4 regions of the Lentzea rhizosphaerae genome follow, and region 2 is predicted to be linked to each of the others. Evidence: riboswitches for the same ligand, from Rfam matches in the RefSeq annotation. Region 2 holds a riboswitch; each other region holds the start of a gene.
What was found. Region 2 has a riboswitch for cobalamin ahead of ACFOWZ_RS34445 (CbtB domain-containing protein). Riboswitches for the same ligand answer to the same signal wherever they lie in the genome.

Region 1: it holds a riboswitch for cobalamin, as region 2 does, so the genes downstream of both, ACFOWZ_RS19655 (FecCD family ABC transporter permease) here and ACFOWZ_RS34445 (CbtB domain-containing protein) in region 2, are expected to answer to the same signal.
Region 3: it holds a riboswitch for cobalamin, as region 2 does, so the genes downstream of both, ACFOWZ_RS35540 (ribonucleoside-diphosphate reductase subunit alpha) here and ACFOWZ_RS34445 (CbtB domain-containing protein) in region 2, are expected to answer to the same signal.
Region 4: it holds a riboswitch for cobalamin, as region 2 does, so the genes downstream of both, cobN (cobaltochelatase subunit CobN) here and ACFOWZ_RS34445 (CbtB domain-containing protein) in region 2, are expected to answer to the same signal.

What each region holds. Positions count from the first base shown of each region.
Region 1 covers NZ_JBHRZI010000015.1:560,228-567,818, forward strand. The annotation lists gene cimA (citramalate synthase) at 1-964, opposite strand, end outside; gene ACFOWZ_RS19640 (hypothetical protein) at 1,205-1,543, opposite strand; gene ACFOWZ_RS19645 (ABC transporter substrate-binding protein) at 1,563-2,543, opposite strand; gene ACFOWZ_RS19650 (ABC transporter ATP-binding protein) at 2,540-3,280, opposite strand; gene ACFOWZ_RS19655 (FecCD family ABC transporter permease) at 3,280-4,302, opposite strand; cobalamin riboswitch at 4,338-4,471, opposite strand; gene ACFOWZ_RS19660 (hypothetical protein) at 4,573-5,013, shown strand; gene ACFOWZ_RS19665 (hypothetical protein) at 5,017-5,544, opposite strand; gene ACFOWZ_RS19670 (putative T7SS-secreted protein) at 5,626-7,020, opposite strand; gene ACFOWZ_RS19675 (hypothetical protein) at 7,017-7,532, opposite strand; gene ACFOWZ_RS19680 (SseB family protein) at 7,529-7,591, opposite strand, start outside.
Region 2 covers NZ_JBHRZI010000030.1:51,816-59,406, reverse strand. The annotation lists gene metH (methionine synthase) at 1-1,485, shown strand, start outside; gene ACFOWZ_RS34460 (HAD family hydrolase) at 1,478-2,185, shown strand; gene ACFOWZ_RS34455 (hypothetical protein) at 2,131-2,676, opposite strand; gene ACFOWZ_RS34450 (CbtA family protein) at 2,738-3,493, opposite strand; gene ACFOWZ_RS34445 (CbtB domain-containing protein) at 3,510-3,698, opposite strand; cobalamin riboswitch at 3,732-3,907, opposite strand; gene ACFOWZ_RS34440 ((2Fe-2S)-binding protein) at 3,956-4,606, opposite strand; gene ACFOWZ_RS34435 (phosphoribosyl-ATP diphosphatase) at 4,714-4,977, shown strand; gene hisG (ATP phosphoribosyltransferase) at 4,991-5,851, shown strand; gene ACFOWZ_RS34425 (antibiotic biosynthesis monooxygenase family protein) at 5,848-6,159, shown strand; gene ACFOWZ_RS34420 (phosphoribosyltransferase) at 6,120-6,734, opposite strand; gene ACFOWZ_RS34415 (tachylectin-related carbohydrate-binding protein) at 6,872-7,591, shown strand, end outside.
Region 3 covers NZ_JBHRZI010000030.1:271,572-279,162, reverse strand. The annotation lists gene ACFOWZ_RS35560 (endo-1,4-beta-xylanase) at 1-937, shown strand, start outside; gene ACFOWZ_RS35555 (MbtH family protein) at 1,001-1,189, opposite strand; gene idi (isopentenyl-diphosphate Delta-isomerase) at 1,292-1,879, shown strand; gene ACFOWZ_RS35545 (ribonucleotide-diphosphate reductase subunit beta) at 1,865-2,851, opposite strand; gene ACFOWZ_RS35540 (ribonucleoside-diphosphate reductase subunit alpha) at 2,899-5,241, opposite strand; cobalamin riboswitch at 5,336-5,543, opposite strand; gene ACFOWZ_RS35535 (LysE/ArgO family amino acid transporter) at 5,741-6,289, opposite strand; gene ACFOWZ_RS35530 (LysR family transcriptional regulator ArgP) at 6,389-7,246, shown strand; gene ACFOWZ_RS35525 (hypothetical protein) at 7,264-7,407, shown strand; gene ACFOWZ_RS35520 (SDR family oxidoreductase) at 7,404-7,591, shown strand, end outside.
Region 4 covers NZ_JBHRZI010000027.1:144,219-151,809, reverse strand. The annotation lists gene ACFOWZ_RS30565 (precorrin-2 C(20)-methyltransferase) at 1-1,320, opposite strand, end outside; gene ACFOWZ_RS30560 (precorrin-8X methylmutase) at 1,317-1,937, opposite strand; gene ACFOWZ_RS30555 (hypothetical protein) at 1,934-2,974, opposite strand; cobalamin riboswitch at 2,983-3,114, shown strand; gene cobN (cobaltochelatase subunit CobN) at 3,150-6,713, shown strand; gene ACFOWZ_RS30545 (helix-turn-helix transcriptional regulator) at 6,760-7,410, opposite strand; gene ACFOWZ_RS30540 (DoxX family membrane protein) at 7,489-7,591, shown strand, end outside.

The sequences.
Region 1 (7,591 bases), on a different contig from region 2:
TGTGGTTGTACAGCTCCGGATCCACCTTGATCGCGCTCGCGTGCAGACCCGCCTTGTGAGCGAATGCTGACGACCCGACGTAGGCCTGGTGGGTGTCGGGTGCGATGTTCGCGATCTCGGCCAACGCATGGGAGACACGGGTGAGCTCGGCCAGTGCCCCGGTCGGGAGCACGTCCACGCCGAGCTTGGTCACGAGGTTTCCCACGACGGCGAACAGGTCGGCGTTGCCTGCTCGCTCGCCGTATCCGTTGGCGGTGCACTGAACGTGCGTCGCGCCCGCCTGCACGGCCGCGATGGTGTTCGCCACGGCGCAGGACGTGTCGTCCTGGCAGTGGATGCCTACTCGGAAGCCGGTCTTCTTGACGACTTCCGCGACCGTCTCAGCGAGACCCAACGGCAGCTGACCACCGTTCGTGTCGCACAGCACGACGACGTCCGCGCCACCCTCCACAGCGGACTCCAGCACGCGCAGGCTGGTGTCCGGGGAGAACGCATATCCGTCGAAGAAGTGCTCGGCGTCGAGGAAGACGCGCCTTCCGTGGTCTTTGAGGAACCGGACGGTGTCGCGCACCATCCTGAGGTTCTCGTCGGTGTCCGTGCGCAACGCGCGTTCGATGTGCCTGAGGTCGGACTTGGCAACCAGCGTGATCACCGGCGCCTGGGAGTCCAGCAACGCCTTGACCTGCAGGTCCTCCTCGACCTTCACCCCTGCCTTGCGGGTCGCTCCGAACGCGACCAGCTTGGCGTGCTTGAGCTCCAGGTCACCGGCCGCGGCACGGGCGAAGAACTCCGTGTCCTTGGGCAGAGCGCCGGGCCAGCCGCCCTCGATGAACCCGACGCCGAGCCCGTCCAGCAGCCGCGCCACCGCGAGCTTGTCCGTGACGGAGTACGAAATGCCCTCACGTTGTGCGCCGTCGCGCAACGTCGTGTCGTAGACGTGGAACTCGTCGGTAGGGCCGGCCATCGGGGTCATCTCCTCATCCGGACAAACAAAAAGACCCCCCGCGGGATGCGAGAGGTCTGCGCGTCGGGTGCCAGGGGCGGCAACTACCCGACGCGCTCGTCGATAATGATGGCGAGGTGCTGAGCCATGTAGCGGATGCTGCCACAGCTCAGCACGACGTACCAAGCGCCGGGAGGAAATCTCCCACTATGTGGTTACGCTGAGTACTGCCGCACGCCTGGCAGTACTCAGCACGGCATCTCAGATGGACGAGAGGACGAACTTCCCGTCGCAGGGCTTGGCGGCCCGGTTCTGCACGGAGAGGAAGACTTCCCGGTCGACGGTGCCTCTCCGGTCGATCCACTGGAGGTGGTCATTGGCGTACAGGTCCAGGATGCAGGCGACGTCCGGCACCACGCCCGGTACGTAGGCGGTCTGCGGGGAGGCGGACATGCCGATGCCGAACCACTTCCCAGATCCGACTTCACCGATCCGCTCCGAGTGCTCGATCGGAGCCGAGCCGAGCAGAACGTCACCCTGACAGGCGATGGCGCCGACGTTCTTCACCTCGTAGGTCACGTTGAGGCCAGTGGCCCACATCACAAGCAGGGCCCCGAGGTCACGCAGAAGCCAGGTACTTCGCGAAGGCCTCGATCGACGCCGGGTTGCGCGGCGACTCGACCAGCGCCGCGTACGGAAGGGCGTAGAAGCGCTTGTTCCTGATCGCCGGGGAATTCGCGAGCGGCGCGAAGCCCTCCAGGAACTTCTGCTTCTGCTCAGGTGTGTTGAAGTCGCCGTCCGCGTAGTCGACGATCAGGACCACGTCGGGGTTGCGCTGCACGACGGCCTCCCAGTTGACCGTGGTCCAGCTGTCGTTGAGGTCGCCGAAGACGTTGTCGCCACCGGCCTTGCCGATGACGTCCTGCGGGGCCGCGTTCTTCCCGGACGTGAAGGGCTGGTCCTGGCCGCTGTCGTAGAGGAACACCTTCGGGCGCGGCTTGCCCTCCATGAGCTCGGCCGCGTTGTCGATCTGCTGCTGGTAGCCCTTGATGAGCTCCTCCGCCTTCGCCTCGACGCGGAAGATCTTCCCCAGATTGCGGAGATCCGTGTACAACGCGTCCAGGGCGGGCATGATGCCGCGCTGCTTGCCGACGCCGTTCCGGCACGCCTCGGTGAGCTGGTACGTGCCGATCCCGAGCTGCTTCAACGCGTCCGGTGTGAAACCGGTGCTCTCGCTGAAACCGTAGTTCCAGCCGGCGAAGACGAGGTCGGCGTTGGCGCCCTGCACGACCTCCTTGGAGATCTTGTCGGCGAGCTTGCGGGTGCTGTCGAAGTCGGCCTTCCACGGCGAGGTCTTGAGGTCGGCGGTGTTGTCGCCGTTCACGACGTACCCGGCCATGCGGTCCTTGAGACCCAGCGCGAACATCAGCTCGGTGATGCCGGTGTCGTTCGTGACCACTTTGGACGGAACCTCGTCGAACGTGACCTGCTGGCCGCAGTTCGTGACGGTGACCGGGTCGGTCTTCGAGGCGTCCTGCGCGACCGTGGCGCCACAGCCGGAGACGAGCAGCAGAGCGGCTGTGACGAGTGCGGTTCTCAAGGGGTGACCTCCTGGTCGAACAGGAGTTGCGGAACTCCCGTGGTGGGGTGCGTGACGACGTGTGCGGTGACGTGGAAGACCTTGGCGATCAGCTCGGGCACCAGGACTTCCTCCGGGGTGCCGCCCGCCACGAGACGTCCCTCGTCGAGGACGTGGAGCCGGTCGCAGAAGGACGCGGCCAGGTTCAGGTCGTGCAGGACGGTCAGCACCGTGACGCCCAGGCCTCGGGCGAGGGACAGCACCTCGAGCTGGTGACGGATGTCGAGGTGGTTCGTCGGCTCGTCCAGCACGAGGACCTTCGGCTCCTGGGCGATCGCCCTGGCGATCAGCACGCGCTGGCGCTCGCCGCCGGACAGGCTGAGGAAGCTGCGCTCGGCGAGGTGGGCGACGTCCACTGTGGCCAGTGCGTCCGCGACCACCCGACGGTCGCGGACTGGGTCGCGGTCGTGCGGCAGCCTGCCCATCTCCACGACCTCGCTGACCGTGAAGTCGAACTCGACCTGCGACTCCTGCGTGAGCGCGGCCAGATCGCGGGCGAGGTCGTGTCGCTTGTGGACGTTCTGGCCGTCGATCAGCACGGCGCCCGCGTCCGGCTTCAGCGCGCGGTAGACGCAGCGCAGCGTGGTCGACTTGCCGCTGCCGTTCGGGCCGACGATGCCGACGACCTCGTTGTCGGCGTGCAGCGTGATGTCCTCGACGATGCCGCGGACGGTGACCTGGTCGACCTCGACGCGCATCAGCGTCCTCCGAACACGTAGGCCCTGCGGCGCATGAGGAAGATGAAGCACGGCACCCCGATCGCGGCCGTGATGACGCCGAGCGGCAGTTCCTCCGGTGCCGCGAGCATCCGGGCGGCGACGTCCACCCACACCAGGAAGCTCGCTCCGGCGAGAGGCGCGAGCGGCAGGACCCTGCGGTGGTCGGCGCCGACGACCATGCGCGTCAGGTGCGGCAGCATCAGCCCGACGAACCCGACGGCCCCGCTGACCGCCACCAGCACGCCGGTGATGCCCGCGGTGACGACGAACAGGTGCGTGCGGAACCGGTTGACCGCCACGCCGAGCGTGGTCGCGGTCTCGTCGCCCATCGCCAGCGCGTTGAGCTGCCGCGCCCTGGACATCAGGTAGACGATCCCGGCCGCGGTCACCACCGTGGCGACGGGCAACGACTGCCAGTTCGCTCCGCCGAGGCTGCCGAGCAACCAGAACATGGCGCTGCGGGCCGCCTCACCGTGCGGTGCCTGGAACACCAGCAGCATCGCCACGGCGGAGAACCCGTACGCGAGCGCGGTTCCGGTCAGCACCAGCCGCAACGGTGTGAGCCCGCCGCTCGTGCGCGCGGTGAGGTAGACCAGCGCCGTGGCACCGAGTCCGGTCAGGAAAGCTCCGGTCGAGAGCGCGTACACACCGAGCCCCTGGAGGACACCGAGCGTCGCCACCGCCGTCGCACCGACGCTCGCGCCGGACGAGATGCCGAGGACGTACGGGTCCGCGAGGGCGTTGCGGACCATCGCCTGGATCGCGACGCCGACCGCGCTCAGCCCGGCACCGACTACCGCGGCGAGCAGCACGCGGGGCAGCCGGATGTCCCAGACGATGTGGTACTGCCCGGCGAGGTCCGCCGGGATCGTGCCGCCGGTGACGGCCGCGTGCAGCAGTTCCAGGGTGAGGCCGAACGGCACGGAGACAGGTCCGAGGGAGACGCCCGCGACGACGCTGACGGCGAGCACGCCGACGAGCGCGCTGATCTTCCCGATCACTTGGTCCCTTCCCGCAGTCCACGGCAGGAGTCGGAGGTTCTCTTCAGCCGTGTGCGGGTATTCGGGCTCGCCCTCGTGGAGGACCTACCGTTGCGGGTCAGCGCCGGACTTCGACCGGACTTCCCCCGTGCACGACGAGCTCACCCTAACCCACGAGCCACTCCACAAAATCGGGCGGAGACGCGTCTGACAGACATGGACCTGGGCGACCGAAGACGACAGCGGCGTGAGCGACTGCGGAAGGAGTACGGCACGGCGAAGGTGTCTCAGGTGGACGACAACACCATCGCCCTCATCGCGTTCGTCGCGCTCCTCCTCGGCATCCTGGGCGGCTTCGTCCTGCAGCAGCAGCTCGCCGGCGCGCTGAACCAGGCCTTTTGCACGCCGGCGTCGTGCCAGGTGCTGCCGCAGGCGCTGACCGGCTGGGCGATCGCGGTGACGCCGCTGCCGGTGTTCCTCTGGCACCGCAACGCGGCGTTCTACCTCGGCATGTTCCTGGTCGGCGTGATGGGCACGTTCTTCATCACAGCGGCCCAGGGTGGCACCGCCGACGGACTCTGGCTGCTGCCGCTCGTCTACTTCGTGGTTGGGCTGCTGTTCGTGCCGTTCAGCCTCTGGATCTCGCGCCTGGCCGCACCGGGGTGGCGTGCCGCGGCGGTCGCCGGCCAGCACTGGATGCTGCTGATCTCCTTCGTCCTGTGGCTGGCCTGATCGTCAGAGGACACCTCCCGCACCGAACTCCGGCTCGAAGCGGCGGAAGTACTCCATGCAGTTCGCCATCTGGTGCTCGACGAGGCCGAACTTCGGTGTGTCGTCAGGACCGAGCATCGCGAGCACGTCGACGGACTCGGTCGCCTTCTCGCCGGGGACGAGCACCTCCGCCCGGTCGCCGGGAAAGACGGACACCTTGTGGCCGACGTGCCACACGTCCCGCCGCGAGCCCTTCACCAGGACCTTCCACGGTGGATCGTGCTGCTCCCGGTCCTCCAGCTCGACACGGATCTTGAGCAGGGCGTCGAACACGGACTCGCCGGTGGACATCTTGCGGCCGAACGGGCCGTAGACGGCCATCGTGATCTCTTTCACCGTCCGGGCCTGCCACACGACCCGGCCGACCCAGAGCTGTTCCTTGCCGGAGGCGGGATCCTTGCCGTGGAGGGGGATGTTCCGCGACACCGGCGGGAACTCGCCGCCCTTCGTCCACTCGGGGAGCTCCTCCACCGGCTGCTGGGGAGGTGACATCTGTCGCTGCGGCGGACGCATCGGGTGCTGCGGACGCATAGGCGGTTGCTGGGGGTGCATCGGTACGAACTCCTGGGTGCGTCAGGCGTGCTTGGCCATGATGTCGCGCATCTGCTGCCGGTAGCTGTTCATCACTTCCCGCTGCCTGAACGCTTCGTCGGGACGGAGGTCGCCCAGGCCGCTCTCGATCCGACCGACCAGGTCCTTGAGGTAGAAGTAGTCGCTCTTGTCGGGTTCCGGCAGGTGTTCCGGTTCCCGGACCCTGGGTTGCTCGTCCGGCTCGCGCTTCGGTTCCTCCGCCGGCGAGTCGGGCTCGCGGTGCTCGGAGGGGGCGTCGGGCTGGTCCGGGTCCGTCTTCTGCGGACCGAACGGTTCGTCGCCGTGGTGCGGGTTGTACTCCGCCGTGTGCGACGAGGGCTCGTAGTCCTCCCGCAACCACGGCGGCCTGCCGTCGTCGACGTGCCTGCCGAGCCTGGTGGCGGCCTGCTCGGTCGCCTCCCGCGCGGCGGCCTCCGCCGCCTCGCGGGCAATCGCCTTCTCCGCCGTGCCGGCCAGACCGGCGCCGTCCGTCGCGATGCCGATCGCGATGTCACCGACCAGCTGGCCCGCCGCGCCGAACGGGTCCTTCTTCCACTCCTCGAAGTTGAGGATGCCCTTCACGGCCTCTGCCGGGTGCGTGACCATGTGCACCATGCCCGAGGCCTGCTTCATCATGTTGGCCGCGTACTCGCCGGGATGCGCCACGTTGTACGGGTCGAGCGGGTTCCCTGCTCGGATCAACGTCACCAGGCTGGTCACGGACCTGCCCAGGCCGTCGCCGAACTTCTCCACCTGCTCGGACATCTTCTCGAACGTGTCCTCGGCCGTCGCCACGAACTTGGAGAGGAAGCCTGGTTCCTCCGGTGCCTTGTCCTTCGACTTGTCGATCACCGAGGCGGCTTGCGCGGCCGCGTCCTTCACCGCCTTCCGCGCGTCGGCGAGGATCCGTTCGGCCTCTTCCCGCTTGGCTTTTCCCGGATCGCTGAACGGCGCGAGCGGACCCGGTGCGGCACCACCGTTCGCGAACGCGTCCAGCGAGGCCTTCTCGTGTTGCGCCGACGCGGCGTCGTACTCCTTCTCAGCCGCCCGCGTCTCCGCCTTCGACTCGTTGTAGATGCGGATCGCCTCGGCGGCATCGCGCTGGGCGCGCTCGACCGCACCCTTGTACGTCGTCAGCGCGTCCACCGCCGGACCGAACGCCTCCGCCGCGTCACGCCACCTCGGAGTCTCCTTGGCGAAGTAGCCGCCGAACTTCTCGGCCGCCTGCCCCGTCCAGTGGCCGACGTCCAGTTTGGACACTCCGGCGTACGCCTCCTGGCAGGCGGTCGAGAGCTTGCGCAACCCGTTCGCGGTCTCCTCGAGGGTCGCGACATTGCCGGGGACGAGCTCCTTGGGATCGTCGGTGTCACCGAGCTCGCTGCGGCCGAAGAAGCTCACGAGCGGTCACCGGCCTTCTTGAACGAGGTCTCCTCGCCGAGGATGTCCTTGACCGACGAGTCCCACGCGTCCGCGGCGCCCTTGGTGGCCTTGTCCCACTGCTCACCCGGCGTGGTCTGGTTCAGGCCGGACTTGGCCAGGTCCTCCCAGGACTGTTTGGTCGGGTCGTCGTGGGAGTTCGGGTTGCCGAGCAGGAGCTGGAACGCCTCCTTGACCTTGTCCTCCGCCTGCTCGTACACGCTCTTGGTGTCGGTGAGCGCGGACACCATCTCCGTGCCTTCCTTCACCAGGTGCCGCAGGCCCCAGCGCCACCGGTCGAAGAACTCCTCCAGCGCATCGGCGAGCACCTCGTCACCGCACTCGTCCTGGCCGGGGCAGAGCATCCCGAAGGTGCTGGTGGTGGACGCGAGGTGGCCACCGTCCGGCGCGATCTCCTTCAGCGCGGCAACCGTGTCGTTGATGCCCTTGATCGCCTGCCCCATCGCGGTGAGGTCGACGCCGAAGCCGGTCACGCGTCCACCGCCACGTCGTCGGCGACGATGCCGCGCACCGGAGGCAGAGTCATCATGTG
Region 2 (7,591 bases):
CTCTTCGGCTCCGGCCAGATGCAGCTGCCGTTCGTGCTGCAGTCCGCCGAGGTCATGAAGTCCGCCGTCGCGCACCTCGAACCGCACATGGAACGGTCCGAGGACGGCGGCAAGGGCCGGATCGTGCTCGCCACCGTCAAGGGCGACGTCCACGACATCGGCAAGAACCTCGTCGACATCATCCTGTCCAACAACGGCTACGAGGTCGTGAACATCGGCATCAAGCAGCCGATCAACGCGATCCTGGAGGCCGCGCAGGAACACCGCGCGGACGCGATCGGCATGTCCGGCCTGCTGGTCAAGTCCACGGTGATCATGAAGGAGAACCTCGAGGAGATGAACTCCCGGGGTGTCGCCGCGCGCTGGCCGGTCTTGCTGGGCGGCGCCGCGTTGACGCGTGCGTACGTCGAGAACGACCTGACGGAGATGTACTTCGGCGACGTCCGCTACGCCCGTGACGCGTTCGAGGGCCTGCGCCTGATGGACGCGATCATGGCGTCCAAGCGCGGTGAAGCTCCGCGAGTGGATCCCGAAGCCGAGGCCAAGGCAGCGGAACGCAAGGCGCGCCGCGAACGTTCGCTGCGCATCGCCGCCGCCCGCAAGGCCGCCGCCGTCGAGGAGGAGACGGTCGCCGGCCGCTCGGACGTGGCCACCGACAACCCGGTCCCGGCGCCACCGTTCTGGGGCAGCAGGGTCGTGAAGGGCATCCCGGTCGCGGACTACTCGGCACTGCTGGACGAGCGGGCGACGTTCATGGGCCAGTGGGGCCTCAAGGGCACGCGCGGTGGCAACGGACCGTCCTATGAGGACCTGGTCGAGACCGAGGGCCGCCCGCGTCTGCGCTACTGGATGGAACGCCTTGCCACGGAAGGTGTTCTTGCCCACGCCGCAGTGGTCTACGGCTACTTCCCGTGCGTCTCCGAGGGCGACGACCTGGTCATCCTGGAAGAGCCGTCGGCGGACTCCGCCGAGCGCTTCCGGTTCACTTTTCCGCGCCAGAAAAGGGATCGCCGCCTCTGCCTGGCGGACTTCTGGCGTTCCCGCGAGTCCGGCGAGGTCGACGTCATCGCGTTCCACCTCGTCACGATGGGCCAGCCCATCGCCGACTACGCCAACGAACTGTTCGGCAAGAACGCGTATCGTGAGTACCTGGAAGTCCACGGACTGGGGGTCCAGCTCACCGAAGCGCTGGCCGAGTACTGGCACAAGCGGGTCCGCGAGGAGCTCGTGTGGCCGTCGGGTGAGTCCGTCGCGGCGGAAGACCCGACCGAGGTCGAGGAGTTCTTCAAGCTCGGCTACCGCGGCGCGCGTTACTCGTTCGGCTACGGCGCCTGCCCCGAGATGGAAGACCGCAGGCGCATCGTCGACCTGCTCGACCCGGAACGCATCGGCGTGACCCTGTCCGAGGAGCTCCAGCTGCACCCCGAACAGTCCACCGACGCCTTCGTGGCGCACCACCCGGAGGCGAAGTACTTCAATGTCTGACCTCTCTGCCGTTCTGTGGGACATGGACGGCACCCTGCTGGACTCCGAGAAGCTGTGGGACATCCCGCTCTACGAGTACGCGGAGAAGCTCGGCGGGGTGCTCTCCCTGGAGACCCGCGAAAGCATGGTCGGCACCAACGTGCCCACGACGATGCGCCTGCTCTTCGCCGACGTGGGCATCGAGCCCTCACCCGAGGACCTGGTGGACGGCGCCGCGTGGATCTCGCGCCGCACCGAGGAGGTCTTCCGCGCCGGCCTGCCGTGGCGACCGGGCGCTGCCGAGGCGTTGCGGGCGGTGCGCGCGTCGGGCGTGCCGATGGCGCTGGTGACGTCGACGGAGCGCTCGCTGACCGAGGTCGCGCTGGACACGATCGGCAGGGACCTGTTCGACGTCACGGTGTGCGGCGACGAGGTCGACGGCCTGAACAAGCCGTTGCCGGAGCCGTACCTGAAGGCGGCCCGGCTGCTGGGCGTGGACGCGACGCGGTGCGTGGCGATCGAGGACTCGCCGACCGGGGTGGCCGCCGCCGTCGCCGCCGGGTGCACGGTTCTGGTGGTGCCGTGCGACGTCGAGGTGACGGCGGGGGAGCGGCGGATCTTCCGCGACTCGCTGGTGGGTGTGGACCTGGACGTGCTGCGCGCCCTTCAATCCCGCACGGACTGCCAGCTCAGCAGGCCGTCGCGCACCTCAGGCACGTAGACCGCGACCCTGGCGAACCGGGCCCTGGCGGCCTCGACGTGTCCGCGCAGCGCCGGTTCGCCGGTCTCGAGCGAGTGGGCGACGTCGGCGAGCATGTCGTGGACGCTCTGCCACAGCGTCGATCCGAGATTGCCGTCGTCACGGCACCACTCGCGGACGCAGCCGGACTCCGGTCCCGGCCGTCCGTCGACGAACAGGTAGTCGCCCGTGCCGCTGGCCGCGATCGGGACGAACTCCTTCAGGAACGCCGACGACATCGTGCCGGCGGGATCGCGGTCGAGCTCGGGGTAGACGTCGTGCCGCAGCCTCGCCTGCTCCCGCACCGCCTCCCGCGCGGACAGCGGCGTGAACATCGTCGGGTACAGGTCAGGCGCACCGGCCAGGCGCCACCGTCCGATCGCGTCCTCGGGTGCCGAGATCTGCTCGAACGTCCGGGGAGCGTTGGTGCGCAACCAGTTGCGGATGCGTTGCCACGGCAGAAGATCGGTCATGCGCTTCATGCTGCCCGAGGCGCGGGATTGGGGTGGCCGCATCGGCGACCACCCCGCACCGTCAAGCGACAGCGGCCTTCTCCGCGGCCCTGGCCCGGCGCGTGGCCGGGTCGATCAGCAGGCCGAACACCACGCCGAGACCGACGTAGAGCGTGGCGAGCTGGGCGAGTGAGCTGAGGCGGAACTGCCACAGCACGTTCACCGGCATGTCCGCGGGGATCGTGTCCGGCGGCGCGGGGAACGCCACCAGCACCACCGCGACGGCCGCGGCCACCGCGAGCAGCACCGCGGTGACGCGCACCGGCTGCGGCTGCGCGCGCAGCCGTTCGGCCAGCAGGCTCGCTCCCCACACGATCACGAGGCCGGCCACCACCACACCCAGGTAGAGCGCGGTCCGGTAGTTCACCGTCTCCGGGTCGCCCACGGCGGGCGGGTTGGCCGGGTACTTCAGCCACGGCAGCAGTGCCACCGCGCCGAACACGGCGGCACCGAAGGCGAGGCTGCGGCTGAACGGCGTGCGGTCGACGAACCATCGCTTCGACAGCGCGTAGGCCGTGGCGAACACCAGGCCCACGGCGATGCCGACGATCACCACGCCGAGCATGCCGCCCACGACCTGGGCGCCGCGGCTGACCAGTGCTTCCTCGCCACCGTGCGAGTGGCCCTCGCCGGCTGCCGGTTCCCTGGCTTCTTCGACCGCCAGCGCGGCGCGGATCGGGATCTCGGTCACCAGCAGTTGCACGAGCGCGGAGGCGACACCGGCGATGCCGCCCGCCGCGATCCCCCGCAGTGCGAGAGACTTGTACGTCGTCGTCATGTGCGTGATCAGGAGATCAGTGGCACGGGACGCCGAGCGCGTGCCGGCCGTCGTGGAAGAACTCGTGCAGCAGCTCCGAGCTCGCACCGAGCGCGAGTCCGTTCTCCTGCAGGACCAGGTACGTGACGATCAGGCCGAGCAGGGCGGCGGCGAAGGCCCACTTGGGCACGCGGACGGCGGACAGATGTGCTGCGGGGCTCGTCATGACGGGCTCCTCCATACCTCGTGGAAGGTCAACTCTCCTTGCGGCGCCGCAGCCGGTCTCCTGACTCCCGGATCAACGCTGCCCCCGCGTCTTCCCAGCTCCTGCGTGGAACCAGTGACGTGCTCGGCGGGGATCGCTTCCCGGTCACAGTGGCGAGGACCGCGCCGGATTCTCACCGGCTTCCCGTCACTGCGGCGCGTGCACCGTAAGTTGATCGGCGGCACAAACACAACCGGCCATAAGAGTTGTCGTGTTCATCACTTCACGAGTGGGCAGTCTCCACACTTCCCACCTGCGGCTACCCGGTAGTAAAGGCAGCAGCTCCGACGCCGGAACGTGACCTCGCCGGGGAAGGGGATGAATTCTCCGGCCTGTTCGAACGGCGGCGCGCTCATCAGCCGTGCGCCGCGAAGTTCCGCTTCTTCGGCCGTGAGCATCTGTGCGCGCACAACCATTTTGAGCGCGCCCGCGATGTTCGACATGGCGTTGCCCCACAACAATCCGCGCGCCACGGGCGTGACCCTCTGGATCGCTTCCACCACGGGTTCGAGTGCCTCGGCGGCAGGCGGGCCCAGCCGCGGCTCGTCGATGCGGACGCTCAGGCCGTTCGCCGGGTCGTGGTGCCACCACAGGTTCTCCGGGCGCACGTCGATCGGGATGTTCGCCGCCGTGAGCGGGCTGAGCAGCCGCGCGGTGTAGCTGAGGAAGAACAGGCTCGCCGCGACGCGTGGCTCCTCCGCCCGGTAGCGGGTGGCGATGGCGTCGATGGTGGTCTTGAGCGCGGGGCCTTCCAGCAGTGCCGATCCGGGCAGCCACGTCTGGTCCGGGCGGCCCACGTCGAGGGCGAAGAACGGGTTGATTCCGCGCACCCGGCGCAGCGCTTCGAGCACTTCGGCGAACTCCGACACGAAGTTCACGCTACTGGGTGTCCATGCAGGACAGATCACGTCCACGGCCTGGGACAGATGTGACCGCGGTGTGGACGGGGGTGCGGGAGATGGGAGGATGTCACGTCGTGAAGACCTTCGACTCCCTGTTCGCCGAACTGACCGAACGAGCCGCCACCAAGCCGGCGGGTTCCGGCACCGTCGCAGCGCTCGAGGCCGGCGTCCATGCGCAGGGCAAGAAGGTCCTGGAGGAGGCGGGCGAGGTCTGGATCGCCGCCGAGTACGAGTCCGACGAGAAGCTCGCCGAAGAGATCTCGCAGCTGCTGTACCGCCTCCAGGTGATCATGCTGGGCCGCGGCCTGACCCTCGAAGACGTTTACAAGTACCTCTGACGGAGACTTCCACATGCTGCGCGTAGCAGTCCCGAACAAGGGGGCGCTCACCGAACGCGCCTCCGCCATGCTGACCGAGGCCGGATACCGCCAGCGGCACGAGTCGCGTGACCTGACCGTGCTGGACCTCAACAACGACGTCGAGTTCTTCTTCTTGCGTCCCAAGGACATCGCGATCTACGTGGCGTCCGGTGACCTCGACCTCGGCATCACCGGCCGCGACCTCGCCGCGGACTCCGGCGCCGACGACAACGGCTCGTCCGTCGAGGAGCTGCTGGCGCTGGGCTTCGGCGGGTCGACCTTCCGCTACGCCGGGCCCAAGGGCAAGGACTGGAAGGTCGAGGACCTGGAGGGCAAGCGCCTCGCCACGGCGTACCCGAAGCTCGTGAACCGCGACCTGAGGGCGCGGGGCATCAGTGCCAAGGTGATTCGCCTCGACGGCGCCGTCGAGATCTCGATCCAGCTCGGCGTGGCCGACCTGATCGCCGACGTCGTGGGGTCCGGCCGGACCCTGCGCCAGCACGACCTGGTGCCGTTCGGCGAACCGATCTGCGAGTCCGAGGCGGTGCTCGTGCACCGTGCTGGCTCCGAGCTGACCGCGGCCAAGAAGCAGCTGACGGCTCGCCTGCAGGGCGTCGTGTTCGCCCAGCAGTACCTGATGCTCGACTACGACTGCCCACGCTCGATCCTCGCCGACGCGGTCGCCCTGACGCCGGGTCTGGAGTCGCCGACGGTCGCGCCGCTGGCCGACGAGAACTGGGTGGCCGTGCGGGCGATGGTGTCGCGCAAGGACGCGAACCGCGTGATGGACGAGCTGGCCGCGATCGGTGCCAAGGCCGTGCTGGCCTCGGACATCAGGTTCTGCCGGCTGTGATCCTGGAGCAGGCGGTCCTGGACGTGGTGCCGGGCCGCGAGTCCGAGTTCGAGTGGGCGTTCGGCGAGGCGCGGGAGCTGATCTCCGCCTCGCCGGGCTTCCTCGGCCTCGAGCTGCTGCGGTGCCTGGAGACGTCGTCGCGCTACCTGCTGCTGGTGCGGTGGGAGTCGCTCGAGGCGCACACCGTGGGCTTCCGGCAGGGTCCGTCCTACGAGCGTTGGTCGTCGCTGCTGCACGAGTTCTACTCGCCGTTCCCGGTGGTGGAGCACTACTCGAGCGCGCTGAGCACCTCGGCGTCCGTCGTCTGATCGAACCGCTCGTACCAGCGGCTGACCGCGCCGAAATGTCGCGGGACCAGCACGGCCACCACGGGCGTCGAGAACGTGCTGAGCGATTCCCTGGCGGCCACGGGCACGGCGAGCGTGACGCTTCTCGGTTCGTGCCGGGCGATCCAGTGCAGCGCGGCCTTGGCGGTGACGCCGGTGGCGAGCCCGTCGTCCACGAGGATGACGTCGCGGTCGGAGATGGTGAGCGGCTTGTCCTTGCGGTAGAGGGCGGTGCGCCGCGCGGCCTCGTCGCGTTCCCGATCGCAGGTGCCGGCGAGCAGTTCCTCGGTGAGGTGCAACGCCCTGAGCACCCGCTGGTCGTAGATCGGCTCGCTGTCCGCCGTCACCGCGCCCACCCCGTACTCGGGGTGACCGGGCGCGCCGATCTTGCGCGCGACCACCACGTCGAGCTCGGCGTCGAGGTGGTTCGCGACCTCTTTCGCGACCGGGACGCCGCCGCGGGGGAGGCCGAGGACCAGCGGGTCGTGCCACGGCCGGTCCGCGAGTCGCGCGGCGAGGGCGCGGCCCGCCTCCTGCCGGTTCGCGAACCTCTTCACAGTCCGGTTGACGGTACGCCCTGGTCAGCGTGTGCGGTGTGTCACGCCCGAACGGCGTAACGAACACGCCGGTCGCGAGCGATCCCACTTCCGGTACTCATCAGTACCGTTTCTGGGGTTTCTACTGAAAGACGAACATGCACTCTGCGCAGCCACGCGCGGCCTCGACCTGGCGGCGGATCGTCGCACCGGTCCTGGTCGTGCTCTCCCTGTTGACGTTCGCGCGGCCCGCGGCGGCCGACATCAGCTACCTGCGGGCAGCTCTCTACGCCTCGTGCGCCGACCAGGCGCCGGTGTACTCGGTCAAGGACAACGGCGACCTGTGGCTCACCGCCCACACCGGCGCCCGCTCCGGCCGCAACACCTGGGGCACCGCCACCCGGATCGCCACCGGCTGGTCCGGCCGGGTGCTCGCCGCTCCTGGCGGTGTCCTGCACCGCATCGAGGCGGACGGCACGGTCAAGCGGTTCCGCTGGAACGGCACCGGCTGGGACGACGCCCTCGGCACGGTCACCGGCTCCGGCTGGGGCAGCTACGCCGTCGGTGCCGGCCGCGACCTGATCACCGTCGACTCGGACGGCGTGCTGTTCCGCCTCGACGGCGGCCTGCTCGTGATGCACAGGTTCGACGGCACGCGGTGGTCCGAGGGCGAGATCGTCGACGACGGCTGGGGCTCCTACACCTCCGTCGTCGCCGCGGGTTCCGGCGTGCTCTACACGCGCACGGCCGACGGCGCCGTGTTCCGCCACCACCTCGACACCGCCTCGAAGACGTGGCTGCAGCGGCACCTCAAGACGGGCCGCGACCTCGGCACCGGCCGCCTGGTCTCGGCGGGCGCGGACACCCTGTACCGGCTG
Region 3 (7,591 bases), 220 kb from region 2:
CCACGAGAACCAGCCCTACCCCGACCCCTTCACCTCCGACCGGCCGTACCGGAAGGTGCTCGCCGCCGAGTTCAGCTCGGTGTCGGCGGAGAACCAGATGAAGTGGGAGTACATCCACCCCGAGCGCAACCGGTACAACTTCGGCACGGCGGACGCGATCGTGCGGTTCGCCCAGCAGAACCGGCAGGTCGTCCGCGGCCACACCCTGTTGTGGCACAGCCAGAACCCGGAGTGGCTCGAGAAGGGCCAGTTCACCAAGGACGAGCTGCGTGCGATCCTGCGCGAGCACATCACGACCGTGGTCGGGCGGTACGCGGGCAAGATCCAGCAGTGGGACGTGGCCAACGAGATCTTCACCGACGCGGGTGCGCTGCGGACCGCGGACAACATCTGGATCCGCGAGCTCGGTCCCGGCATCATCGCGGACGCGTTCCGGTGGGCGCACCGGGCCGACCCCAGGGCGAAGCTGTTCTTCAACGACTACAACGTCGAGGGCGTCAACGCGAAGAGCGACGCGTACCACGCGCTGATCAAGGACCTGCGTGCGGCCGGCGTGCCCGTGCACGGCTTCTCCGCCCAGGGACACCTCAGCCTGGACTACGGCTTCCCGGACGACCTGGAGCGCAACCTGAAGCGGTTCGCCGCTCTGGGCCTGCAGACCGCGCTCACCGAGGTCGACGTGCGGATGACCCTGCCCGCGAGCGGCGTGCCGACCGAGGCTCAGCTGCGCCAGCAGGCCGACTACTACCAGCGCATGCTCACCGCGTGCCTGAACGTCAGCACCTGCCGGTCGTTCACCATCTGGGGCTTCGTTGACAAGTACTCGTGGGTGCCGGTCTTCTTCCAGGGCCAGGGCGCGGCCACGGTGATGTGGGACGACTTCAGCCGCAAGCCCGCGTACCACGTCCTGCGCTCCACCCTGGCCGAACGCAGGTGACCCGCTCGTGATGAACGGCGCTTTTGTCCACCTCAGGTGGACAAAAGCGCCGTTCATCACGAGTCAGGCGGCCGCCGGCAGGTCGGCGCGCGCGGCCGTCACGAAGTCCTCGCAGGACAACCGTGACGCGACGCCGTGCACGACCTGCCACCCGGCGGGCACCTGCAGCACCGCCGGCCAGATCGAGTACTGGCCCGTTGGGCTGACCAGCACCAGGAACATGGTGTGAGCCTGAGCGAACGGGGAAGTCATGACCTCAGGGTGACCTGGGACACCTAGGGGCGCGCTGTTCCCCCACTCGAGCCCACCGGCTTTCCGATCCGGGTGCTCTTGTGATTACGTGGCGGAGTGACTGTGGAACAGGTGGTCCTCCTCGCTGAGGACGGTTCGGCCATCGGCGTCGAGGACAAAGCCGTCGTGCACCACGCGGACACCCCGCTGCACCTGGCGTTTTCCAGCTACGTCTTCGACTCGGCCGGCCGGATCGTGCTCACCCGGCGCGCACTGCACAAGAAGACGTTCCCCGGCGTGTGGACGAACACCTGCTGCGGTCACCCCCTCCCGGACGAGGACATGGCACAGGCCGTGCTGCGGCGTCTGCAGGACGAGCTCGGCATGAAGTGCTCCGAGCCCGAGCTGCTGCTGCCGCGGTTCCGCTACCGCGCCGAGATGGACGGCGTCGTCGAGAACGAGATGTGCCCGGTGTTCCGGGTGCTCTGCGACGACGAGCCCACGCCGAACCCGGACGAGGTCGATTCCACCGAGCGGGTGGCGTGGGCGGAGTTCTCGGACGCCGTCCTGAACGGCACGCGTGAGATCTCGCCGTGGGCGAAGCTCCAGATCGCCGAACTCGTGAAGCTGGGGCCCGATCCGCTCCAGTGGCCCGTCGCGGACCGGGCCGGGCTGCCCAGCGCCGTCAGGCTGGGGTCACCACTCCAGTGAGCCACCGTTCTGGTACTCGATGACGCGGGTCTCGAAGAAGTTCTTCTCCTTCTTCAGGTCCATCATCTCCGACATCCACGGGAACGGGTTCTCGGTCGGCTCCCACACCGGTTCCAGGCCGAGCTGGGCGCAGCGGCGGTTCGTGATGAACCGCATGTACTGCTCGCACAGCTCGGAGTTGAGGCCGAGGATGCCGCCCGGCATCGTGTCCCGGCCGTAGGCGATCTCCAGCTCGCAGCCCTCCGCGAGCATGGTGCGCACCTCCTTCTGGAACACGTCGTTCCACAGGTGCGGGTTCTCGATCTTGATCTGGTTGATCGCGTCGATGCCGAAGTTCAGGTGGATCGACTCGTCGCGCAGGATGTACTGGTACTGCTCGGCGACGCCGACCATCTTGTTGCGCCGTCCGAGCGACAGGATCTGCGCGAACCCGGTGTAGAACCACATGCCCTCGAAGACCACGTAGAACGCGACGAGGTCGCGCAGGAACGCCTGGTCGTTCTCCGGCGTGCCGGTCCGGAACTCCGGGTCCTCCAGGTGCTGCGTGAACTGCAGCGCCCACGCGGCCTTGTCCGTGATCGACGGGATCTCCCGGTACATGTTGAACAGCTCGCCCTCGTCCAGACCGAGCGAGGTGCAGATGTACTGGAACGTGTGGGTGTGCACGGCCTCCTCGAAGGCCTGACGCAGCAGGTACTGGCGGCACTCGGGGTTGGTCAGGTGCCGGTACACCGCGAGCACGATGTTGTTGGCCACCAACGATTCTGAAGTCGCGAAGAAGCCGAGGTTCCGCTTGATCATGCGGCGTTCCTCGTCGGTCAGACCGTCCTGGGACTTCCAGAGGCTGATGTCGGCCTGCATCGAGACCTCGGTCGGCATCCAGTGGTTGTTGCAGCCGTTGAGGTACTTCTCCCACGCCCAGTGGTACTTGAGCGGCAGCAGCTGGTTGACGTCGGCGCGGCAGTTGATCATCGCCTTCTCGTCGACGGAGACGCGCCCGGCGCCCGCTTCGATGTTCGTCACTGGCAGGCCTCGCAGTCGGGTTCGGTGATGGAGCAGGCGGTGGGGGAGACGGCGTTGAGCTTGCCGTCGGTGCCCTGCAACGTGGACTTCTCCACGTGCGTGGCGCTCTGCGTGCGCAGGTAGTAGGTGGTCTTGAGGCCGCGCACCCACGCCAGCTGGTACAGCTCGTCGAGCTTGCGGCCGCTCGGTTGCGCGAGGTAGAGGTTCAGCGACTGCGCCTGGTCGATCCACTTCTGCCGGCGCGCGCCCGCCTCGATCAGCCACGAGCTGTCGACCTCGAACGCCGTGGCGTACAACGCCTTCAGGTACGGGGGCACCCGGTCGATCGGGCCGAGGCTGCCGTCGTGCAGCTTCAGGTCCGAGATCATCTGCTCGTCCCACAGCTTGCGCTGCTTGAGCGCGTGCACCAGGTCCGGGTTGATGACGGTGAAGTCGCCGGACATGTTCGACTTCACGTAGAGGTTGCGGTACAGCGGCTCGATCGACTGGTTCACGCCGGTGATGTTCGCGATGGTCGCGGTCGGCGCGATGGCCATGACGTTCGAGTTCCGCATGCCCTTGCGGACCTTCTCGCGGACCGCCGCCCAGTCCATCGTGGACTCGCGGTTCTGGTCGAGCTCGCCGGGACCGCGGTTCTGGGCCAGGATCCCGATGGAGTCGATCGGCAGGATCCCGTTGCTCCACAACGAACCCTCGAACGACCGGTACGCGCCGCGCTCCTGCGCCAGATCGGTGCTGGCGGAGATCGCGTAGTAGCTGATCTCCTCCGTGCTGCGGTCGGCGAACTCGACGGCCTCCGCGCTGGCCATCGGCGTGCCGAGCGTGAACAGTGCGTCCTGGAAGCCCATCAGACCCAGCCCCACCGGGCGGTGCTCGAGGTTGGAGTTCCGCGCCTCGGGGATCGTGTAGTAGTTCACGTCGATCACGTTGTCGAGCATGCGAACCGCGGTGCGCACGGTCTTTTCGAGCCGTGCGTGGTCGACGCCGTCGGCCGTGACGTGCCGCGCGAGGTTCACACTGCCGAGATTGCACACGGCGACCTCGTCGGTCGTGGTGTTCAGGGTGATCTCGGTGCAGAGGTTGCTGGAGTGCACGACACCGCTGTGCTGCTGCGGCGAACGCAGGTTGCACGGGTCCTTGAACGTGATCCACGGGTGGCCGGTCTCGAACAGCATGGTCAGCATGCGCCGCCACAGGTCGACGGCGGGGAGACGGCGGAAGACCTTGATCTCGCCGTTGTCGGCCTTCTCCTCGTACGCGCGGTACTTCCGTGCGAAGTCGTCGCCGAACGCGTCGTGCAGGTCCGGCACCTCGTCGGGCGAGAACAGCGTCCACTGGCCGTTCGCGCGCACCCGGCGGATGAACTCGTCCGGCACCCAGTTCGCGGTGTTCATGTCGTGGGTGCGGCGCCGCTCGTCGCCGGTGTTCTTGCGCAGGTCGAGGAACTCCTCGACGTCGATGTGCCAGGTTTCGAGGTACGCGCAGACCGCGCCCTTGCGACGCCCGCCCTGGTTGACCGCGACCGCGGTGTCGTTGGCAACCTTGAGGAACGGCACGACGCCCTGCGACTTGCCGTTGGTGCCCTTGATGTGCGCGCCGATCCCGCGCACCGGCGTCCAGTCGTTGCCCAGGCCGCCGGCGAACTTGCTGAGCAGCGCGTTGTTGCTGATGCCGTGGAAGATCCCGGCGAGGTCGTCCTCCACGGTGGTGAGGAAGCACGACGACAGCTGCGGGCGTGTCGTGCCCGAGTTGAACAGCGTCGGTGTCGAGCACATGAAGTCGAACGACGAGAGCAGCTCGTAGAACTCGATCGCACGGGCGTCGCGGTCGTCCTCCTCGAGCGCGAGGCCCATGGCGACGCGCAGGAAGAACGCCTGCGGCAGCTCGTAGCGGCGGCCGTCGTGATGCAGGAAGTAGCGGTCGTACAGCGTCTGCATGCCCAGGAACTGGAAGTTCAGGTCGCGTTCCGGCTTCAGCGCGGCGCCGAGACGAGCCAGGTCGAAGTCCGCGAGGCGCGGGTCGAGCTGGCCCAGCTCGATGCCGTGGCGGACGAACGCGGCGAAGTACGACGGGTAGCGCTCGGTCATCTCGGCGTGCGACAACGGCACTCCGCACGCCTCGGTGCGCAGCTTGTCCAGCAGCAACCGGGCGCTGACGTAGGAGTAGTCCGGGTCCTGCTCGACCATCGCGCGGGCGGCCATGATCGGCGCCAGCGCGAGCTCGGCGTCGGTGATGCCTTCGTACAGATTTCGCTTGGTCTCAGCCAGAACCGCCTCCGCCGACGCGTTGGGCAGGTCGGCACACGCTTCATGGATGACCACTGAAAGGCGGTCGGGCACGCTCTCTCCTCGCGAGCAAGGCTCGAAGGAATGCGCGCGCGCCACTGAGGGCACACAGCTGCCCTCCCTCGAGGCACCGTGTCGTGCGCGCAGGCTTGCGCGCACACCGGTGGCAGGTCTTCGGACTCGTGGGCGCCTTGCTCGCTCCTACCGGCCGTCGCTTCCCAGGGGTCACCCAGTGCTTCGTTGACGGCTTTCGTTCCCACTCACCGCTGCGGGGCAGTCCCGGACTCTCACCGGGTTCCCTCTTGCCTCATCGGCCCGGTGCTCCGGGCCGGTGAACCACCAGCGCGGCAGATACTACATGTGGTGGTGGGGCCTGAATCACCACCCAACATGGGCGTGTCGTGGTCTAGGGTGATCAACGTGGGTGATCTTCGGTCGCGCGTTGTCATCGGTGCTCTCGTCAGTGCGGGGCTTGCTTCGGCGTCCCTCTTCACCGGTGCCGCGGCGCCCGTGACAACAGGCGTCCTGGCCGTGTCGGCGGTGGCGGTGATGATCACCACCCGGCGATCAGGGCCACCCCGAGAGCGGTCATCACGGCGGCGATCAGGCCGTCCAGCACCCGCCACGCGCGGGGCTTCGCGAACAGAGGACTGAGCAGCCGGGCGCCGAACCCGAGCGCGACGAACCACGTGACGCTCGCGGTGACCGCGCCGACCCCGAACAGCCACCGTCCGGCCGCGATCGAGCCGAGCAGCAGCAGCGTGTCCAGGTAGACGTGCGGGTTGAGCCACGTCAGCGCGAGCGCAGTGAGCACGGGCCTGCCGGATCCCGTCGCCTGGACGTTCATCGACTGTGGTTTGAACGCCCGGCGCGCCGCGAGAAACCCGTACCCCAGCAGGAAAACGCCTCCGACGACCGCCGCGACCGTGATCGCCTGCGGGAAGGCCTTCACGACCGCGCCGAACCCGGCGACGCCGACCGCGACGAGGATCGCGTCCGACACGGCGCACACGGCGACGACCTTCGCGACGGCCTGGCGTCGAAGTCCTTGGCGCAGCACGAAAGCGTTCTGCGCGCCGATGGCGACGATCAGGGTCATCATGGTGCCGAAGCCGAGCAGCAGGTCAGTCACACCGTCGACGGTATTGACGCCGTCTTGATGAGACCAGCTAAAGATTCTTACGTACCATTAGCGCTCGTGATGGACCTCGACCTGGTGCGCACGCTGCTCGCGGTCGTCGACGCGGGCACGTTCGACGCAGCCGCGACCGCGTTGCACGTCACGCCTTCCGCTGTCTCCCAACGCATCAAGGCGCTGGAGCAGCGCACTGGCCGCGTGCTGCTGGTGCGCGCCCGTCCGGTGCGGCTGACGCCGTCGGGGGAGGTGATCGTCCGCTACGGTCGGCAACTGCTCGCCCTCGACCAGGACCTGGACGCCGCCCTGGGCTCGGACGCCGTGGTGCGGGTGCCGATCGCGGTGAACGCCGACTCGCTCGCCACGTGGTTCCTCCCCGCCCTGCAACGGGTCCCGTCGTCGTTGAAGATCTCGTTCGACCTGCACCGCGAGGACCAGGACCACACGACGGCGTTGCTGCGGCAAGGCCTGGTGATGGCAGCCGTGACGTCCTCCCGCGAGCCGGTCGCGGGCTGCTCGGTGCGCAGGCTCGGCCACATCCGTTACGCGGCAATGGCATCGCAGTCCTTTGTGGACCGGTTCGCCGATGGGCAGCCGAAGTCGTGGCTGCCGGACGCGCCGGTCGTGGTCTTCGACCGCAACGACGACCTCCAGGACCGTTTCGTGCGCACGCTGACCCGCGGCCGCGGCGCCTCGGAACACCGCCACTACGTGCCGTCGTCGGAGGTGTACGTGCGGGCGATCGTGGCGGGCCTGGGCTGGGGAATGGTGCCACCGCAGCAGCTGCAGGAGGGCCTGATCGACCTGGCACCGGGCCGCACGGTGTCCGTGCCGCTGTACTGGCAGCAGTGGAAGCTCGACTCGCCGGCCCTGAACGCCGTCGCCGAAGCGGTGGAAAAAGAGGCCGCCGTCGCGCTGAGGTAGGACTTGCGCTCGGTGACATGACCGGACGGGAGCTCGAGTTCGAGGACCGCTTCACGACACTGGACCGGTGGTACCCGCACTACCTGCCGCACTGGAGGTCCAGCGCGGCCACCGCCGCCCGCCTGACGCACGGCCCCGGCCTCACCCTGTGCGGGCGGTGACGTTGCAGACGGGCGGGATCCCCGAGTCGATCCCGGACGAGTTCCGCGCCTGGGTCGAACCGGACATCGTCGGCCAGACGCTGCTCGGTAGGGCCGCCACGCTGGACGACGTCGGCAGAGCGGCGGTGTTCGTGGCCTCCGACTGGGGCCGCACGATCACGGGAGCGCAGGTCAACATCACGTG
Region 4 (7,591 bases), on a different contig from region 2:
GATCTCTTCCTCGGGACCGCCGACGTCACGTCCGACGACGACCGGCGTGTCCGGGGAGCGATGCTGCAGCAGCAGGTCGCGCATCTCGTGGACCTGGTGCGTGCGGGCCTTGGAGGCCGGGTTGTAGATCGCGATCACCAGGTCGGCCTTGGCGGTGGCGGTCAAACGTTCGGCGATGACGTCCCACGGTTTGAGCCTGTCGCTCAACGAGATCACCGCGTAGTCGTGGCCCAGCGGTGCACCGGCCTTGGCCGCCACGGCGTTCGCCGCCGTCACGCCCGGGATGACCCGCACCGGGACGTCACCGGCTTCCGCTGCGACCTCCAGGACGGCCGTGGCCATCGCGAAGACGCCGGGATCGCCGGACGACACGACCGCGACCCGCTTGCCCTTGCGCGCCAGGTCCAGCGCGAAGGCGGCACGTTCCGACTCGACCTGGTTGTGGGAGGCGTGTTTCGTCTGGCCGGGCCGGTCGGGGAGGCGGTTGAGGTAGGTGGTGTAACCGACGAGCTCGTCGGCGGCTTCGAGTTCCTGGCGGGCTTCCGGTGTGAGCCAGGCGGTCTTGCCAGGGCCCAGACCCACGACGGTCACCTCGCCCTTGCGCGCCTCGGGCTTGGAGTTGCTGGGCAGCAGCGCCAGGGAGAAGTAGGGGACCTCGCCGGGGTCGACGTCGGCCAGCGGCGACATCTTCTGGCGGCCGGTGGTGGCGCGCTCGACGTACCAGGCACCGTCGAGCCTGCCGGAGGCTTCGAGGGCCGTCTTGACGTTGCCGAAAGTGCGGCCCAGCTTGAGGATCGCGGCCGAGTCGGTGTCGGCCAGGCGGGTCGCGAGCTCGGCGGGAGGCAGCGTGCCGGGCAGGATGGTGAGGACCTCGTCGCGCTCGACCAGCGGGGTGCCGAGAACAGCACTCGCACCGCTGACGCTCGTGACGCCGGGCACGACCTCCCACTCGTAGCGGTCGGCGAGCCGCTTGTGCATGTGCATGTAGGAGCCGTAGAAGAACGGGTCTCCGGCGGCGAGGACGACGACGTCACGTCCGGCGTCGAGGTGCGCGGCGAGCTTGGCCGCGGCCTCTTCGTAGAACGCGTCGATCTCGCCCTGGTAGTCGTCGGTGTCCTCGGTGGTGACCGGGTAGACGAGCTGTTCCATGATCTGGCCGTCGCGGAAGTACGGTGCCGCAATGGTTTTGGCGACACTGCGCCCGTGCCGCGCGCTGTGGAACGCGATCACGTCGGCTTCCCCGATGAGCCGTGCGGCCTTCACCGTCACGAGTTCCGGGTCACCGGGACCCAGCCCGACGCCGTAGAGCTTGCCCGTCATTCTTCCTCGCTCGCGATCGCGTTGATGGCCGCCGCCGTCATGGCACTGCCGCCGCGCCGGCCGTGCACCACGAGGTGCTCCAGATCCGTTGCGGCCAAAGCTTCTTTGGACTCCGCGGCACCGATGAACCCGACCGGGATGCCCAAGATCGCGGCCGGCCGGGGCGCTCCTGCCTCGATCAGGTCGATCAGGTGGAACAGCGCGGTCGGGGCGTTGCCGATGGCGATCACGGCACCTTCGAAGCGGTCCTGCAGCAGCTCCAGGGCGGCGGCGCTGCGGGTGTTGCCGATCTCCTTGGCTCGCGAGGGAGTGCGCGGATCCTGGAGGTGGCAAAGGACTTCGTTGTCCTTGGGCAAGCGGCGGCGGGTGACGCCGGACGCGACCATGTTGGCGTCGCACAGGATCGGCGCACCTGCCTGGAGCGCCGCGCGAGCGTTGCGGACGACGCCGGGGGAGAAAGCGACGTCGTTCGGCAGGTCGGTCATGCCGCACGCGTGGATCATGCGGACCACGACTTTCGCGACGTCCTCTGGGAACCTGGTGAGGTCCGATTCCGCGCGAATGGTGGCGAAGGACTGGCGGTAGATCTCCGCGCCGTCCTTGATGTACTCCGTCACCTGATCTCCTCGTAGCCGTCGCCGGTCGCGACGAACTCGATCACATCGCCGGCGGGGCGACCGCATCGGCGTGCACAGCCCGACCAGTGAACCGGGCCGGGAGTGTCGGACCTGCTCCCTAGAATTGAAATTGGGGGTACCCGGCCTGGCACGTGTGTGTGGTGGGACGCGTCAACCCAAGCGCGCGCATCGGCGCGTACGTCGGAGAGCGACTTGGCGCAGCCGGGGCGCCCGGTGCAGGCGCTGACGCCGTGCCACGGCGAGTCCGGATCCGTGATCAGCCCCGAGACGTCGGTTCCGGCAGGCACGACCAGGCTCCGCCACGGCGTCAGCCGGATCGGGACGCCGGGGAGCTGGTGCGCGTCCAGGCGGCCCAACGGCACGCCGGGAGTCGTGGGCGAAGGTGCGACGGGCGTCACAGCCGGGGTGATCCGCGGGGCGTCGGAAACACCGAAGTGCTCGGTGATCTTTCGCACACCGCCGTCCACTTCGGACAGGCGCCAGGCGGTCCCGCGCATCCCCTGGAAGAGGCGGGCAGCGGTCAGCAGGGCGTCGACGGGGTCGTGAACTCGGACACCTGTATCGGTACCGGCGAGCAGGAGCACCTCTCCGACCAGCCCGAAGTCGCCGCCCAGACCACTCACCGCGTGCCCCACCGTGACGAGAAAACGCCCTGGCAGCGCGGCCAGCAGCGGGTCCGCGCACAACGCCGCGTCCAGCGCGTCGACCAGCGACTGGTTGTCCTCCAGTGGCGCCGCGATGATGTTGCGGATCCGCTCGTGCGTCGCGGACGGCAACAGGCCCGCCGCACGCAACCGTTCACCCAGCTCCACGCCGTCCGCGAGGCCCCTGATCTGGAGGTTCGCCCGCGAGGTCAGTTCCAGCGAGCCGGATCCGAGCTCCAGTGCCGCGACCCGCACGACGTCCCACTGAGCAGCGGAAAGCGTGCCGCCGGGGACCCGGATGCGCGCCAGCCCGCCGTCGGCCGCGGGGTGCAGCTCTACGGCGCCGGGGCAGGCATCCGGGTGACTACGCATAGGTCGGACTGTAACCCGCCGGTTAGGGTGAGCCCGAACGACGAAGCGCAGGAGGAAGCCGGTGTGAATCCGGCGCGGTCCCGCCACTGTGACCAGCGGACGCTGGGAGTCAGGAACTCCGCTTCGCCTGTCACCCGCAACCTGGGGCGAGGACCCCACGAGGGATGGAGCCTGCGTGATCCTGCTGCTGTCGACCTCCGACACCGACCTGCTGTCGGCGCGTGCGAGCGGTGCCGAGTACCGGCTCGGCAACCCGGCGCGCACCACCGTGGACGACCTTCCCGGGCTGACCCAGGACGTCGAGCTCGTGCTCGTGCGCATCCTCGGCGGGCGCCGGATGTGGGAGGAAGGGCTCGACTGGCTGCTGGCCAGCGGGCTGCCGGTGGTCGTGCTCGGCGGTGAGCAGCAGCCCGACGCGGCGCTGATGGAGCTGTCGACGGTGCCCGGTGGCGTGTGTGCCGAGGCGCACCTCTACCTGGCGCACGGCGGGCCGGCGAACCTGGCCGAGCTGCACAAGTTCCTGTCCGACACCGTCCTGCTGACCGGGCACGGCTTCGAGGCGCCCACGGCCACGCCCACGTGGGGTGTGCTGGAGCGGGAGACGACCGGAGAAGGCCCCACGGTCGCGGTGCTCTACTACCGCGCGCACCACGTGGCCGGGAACACGGCGTTCGTGCACGCGTTGTGCGACGCGATCGAGGCCAAGGGCGGCAAGCCGCTGCCCGTCTACTGCTCGTCGCTGCGCACCGCCGAGCCCGAGCTGCTGGACACGCTGTGCCAGGCCGACGCGCTGGTCGTCACGGTGCTCGCGGCTGGTGGCACGAACCCCGCCAAGGCGTCCGCCGGTGGCGACGACGACGCGTGGGACGTGGGTGCGCTGGCCGCGTTGGACGTGCCGATCCTGCAGGGGTTGTGCCTCACGTCGAGTCGTGAGTCGTGGGACGAGAACGACGACGGACTGTCTCCTTTGGACACCGCGACCCAGGTCGCGATCCCCGAGTTCGACGGCCGGATCATCACGGTTCCGTTCTCCTTCAAGGAGATCGACTCCGACGGCCTCACGGTCTACGTGGCCGACCCGGAACGGGCGCTGCGCGTCGCGGGCATCGCGGTCAGGCACGGGAAGCTGCGCCACATCCCGGTGGAGAACCGCAAGATCGCCGTGATGCTGTCGGCGTACCCGACGAAGCACTCGCGCATCGGCAACGCGGTCGGGCTCGACACGCCCGCGTCCACGGTCCGGCTGCTCAAGGCGATGCAGGAGCACGGCTACGACATCGGCGACGCGTTGCCCGGTGTCGAGGAGCTCGACGGCGACGCGTTGATCCACGCGCTGATCGCCGCCGGTGGCCAGGACGCGGACTGGCTCACGCAGGAGCAGTTCGAGAGCAACCCGGTGCGCATCGCGGCTGCCGACTACCGGGAGTTCTACGAGACGCTGCCGGAGGACTTCCGCGAGTCGATGCAGGAGCACTGGGGCGAGGCGCCCGGTGAGCTCTTCGTCGACCGCAGCAGGTCGAAGGACGGCGAGATCGTGCTGGCCGCGTTGCGGTCCAACAACGTCGTCGTGATCGTGCAGCCGCCGCGAGGGTTCGGCGAGAACCCCATCGCGATCTACCACGACCCCGACCTGCCGCCGTCGCACCACTACCTCGCGGCGTACCGGTGGATCGAGTCCGAGTTCGGCGCGGACGCCGTGGTGCACGTCGGCAAGCACGGCAACCTGGAGTGGCTGCCCGGCAAGACCGTCGGCATGTCGGCCTCCTGCGGCACGGACGCGGCACTGGGCGACCTGCCGCTGGTCTACCCGTTCCTCGTCAACGACCCCGGCGAGGGCACGCAGGCCAAGCGGCGCGCGCACGCCACGCTGGTCGACCACCTGGTGCCGCCGATGGCGCGGGCCGACAGCTACGGCGACATCGCGCGGCTGGAGCAGCTGCTCGACGAGTACGGCTCGATCTCCGCGATGGACCCGGCGAAGCTGCCGGCGATCCGCGCGCAGATCTGGACGTTGATCCAGGCCGCGAAGCTCGACCACGACCTCGGCCTGGACGACCGGCCACACGACGCGGAGTTCGACGAGTTCCTGCTGCACGTCGACGGCTGGCTGTGCGAGGTCAAGGACGTCCAGATCCGCGACGGTCTGCACATCCTCGGCGAGGCGCCGACCGGCAGCGTTCGCGTGAACCTCGTGCTCGCGATGCTCCAGGCACGGCAGATGTGGGGCGGTCAGGTCGCCGCGCTGCCCGGCCTGCGGGAGGCGCTCGGGCTCGTCGGCACGGCCCGTGAGGACGTTGACGCCGTTGAAGAACAGGCGCGTGCACTCGTCCAGGCGATGGAGGACGCGGGCTGGGACGTCGCCACGGCCAAGACCCTGCACGAATCCGCCGACGTGCAGAAGATCCTGGAGTTCGCGGCCCTGGAAGTGGTGCCGCGGCTCGCTCGCACCACGGACGAGATGACCAACGTCCTGCACGCGCTGGACGGCGGCTACATCCCGGCCGGCCCGTCCGGTTCGCCGTTGCGCGGCCTGGTGAACGTGCTGCCGACAGGTCGCAACTTCTACTCCGTCGACCCGAAGGCCGTCCCGTCACGCCTCGCGTGGGAGACCGGCCAGGCGATGGCGGACTCGCTGCTCGCCCGGTACCGCGAGGAGAACGACGGCGAGTGGCCCCCTTCGGTGGGTCTGTCGGTCTGGGGCACGTCCGCGATGCGCACGGCCGGTGACGACATCGCCGAGGTCTTCGCGCTGATGGGCGTGCGGCCGGTGTGGGACGACCAGTCCCGCCGCGTCACCGGACTCGAGGTCGTTCCGCTGGAGGAGCTGGGCAGGCCGCGCATCGACGTCACCGTCCGGATCTCGGGCTTCTTCCGGGACGCGTTCCCGCACGTCGTGTCCCTTTTGGACGACGCCGTGCAGCTGGTGGCGGCCCTGGACGAGCCGGTGGAGCAGAACTTCGTGCGGGCGCACACGCTGAAGGACCTGGAGGAGCACGGCGACCAGCGCCGGGCGACCCTGCGGATCTTCGGGTCGAAGCCGGGCGCGTACGGCGCGGGCGTGCTGCCGTTGATCGACAGCCGCAACTGGCGCGACTCGTCGGACATCGCCGAGGTCTACGCGGTGTGGGGCGGGTACGCGTACGGCCGCGGCGTCGACGGCATCTCGGCGCGTGAGGACATGGAGTCGGCGTACCGGCGGATCGCGGTGGCGGCCAAGAACATCGACACCCGCGAGCACGACATCGCCGACTCGGACGACTACTTCCAGTACCACGGCGGCATGGTCACGATGGTGAAGGCGTTGACGGGCAAGGCACCCGCGGCGTACGTCGGTGACAGCACGCGGCCGGAAGCGGTCCGGACCCGTACCCTCACCGAGGAGACCTCACGGATCTTCCGCGCCCGCGTGGTCAACCCGCGTTGGGTCGGGGCGATGCGCAACCACGGGTACAAGGGCGCGTTCGAGCTCCAGGCCACGGTCGAGTACCTGTTCGGCTACGACGCCACGACCGGTGTCGTCGCGGACTGGATGTACGAGAAGCTGACCGAGACCTACGTGCTCGACCCGGAAACCCGCAAGTTCCTGCAGACCAGCAACCCCTGGGCGCTGCACGGCATCGCGGAACGCCTCCTGGAAGCCGCCGACCGCAAGATGTGGGAGCACCCCGAGCCGTCCACTCTGGATGCCCTCCGCGCCGCCTACCTCGAAACCGAGGGCGACCTCGAAGACGGTGCCTGATTGATGAACGGCGCTTTTGTCCACCTCAAGTGGACAAAAGCGCCGTTCATCGAGTTTTGTCGAGGCGGACGCAGCAGTGGCCGGGGGTGGGGTCGAGGCGTGCGGTGTGGGTGGTGGCGGCGATCCCGTCCAGCAGGCCGCTGATCAGGCAGAGGTTCATGCCGCACACCAGTTCCGTGTGCCGTTGGGCCAGGCTGTGGAACGGGCAGTTGCCCAGCAGGACCGTCGTGCCGTCCTGCTGCGGCTCGAACCCGAGGCCCTCCAACGCCTGCACGACGTCGCCGCCCGCCTCCGCGGCCAGGTCCTCGCCCCACTCGTACGCGCGCCGGTTCAGGATCTCGCGTGGCGGCTCGCCCGTGGTCTGGGCTTCGAGCAGCGAGTCGGCCAGCAGGTGGCTCGCCGCCTCGTACCGCCGGTCGGGCAGCGACACCTCGATCTGCTCCTCCGACCGCCGGTAGAGCTTCGCCGGCCGTCCCGCACCGGGCCCGGTGCGCCCCGACCTCCGCTCGTGGACGACGTCCAGCAGTCCCATCTCGACCAGCTTGTCGAGGTGGAACGCGGCCGTCGTGCGGGCGAGTCCGACGGCCTCGGAAGCCTCGTCCTTGCTGATGGGCGCGGTCTGGCGCACCACGAAGTCGTAGAGCTTGCGCCGGTTCGGCTCGTCGAGAGCCGCGACGGCGGCGACGTGGTCGGCCATCTCTAAAACCCACTTCTGTTGACTAAATTACTCCGACGGTTCTAACGTTAGCGCAAGTTGTCGTTAGAAGGAGGAGTCATGGCAGTCCTGACGCGCACGGATCCCGCGACCCAGGCGTTCGTGTTGTTGCGCACGGTGTTCGCGGCGGCGCCGATCCTGTTCGGGCTGGACAAGTTCTTCA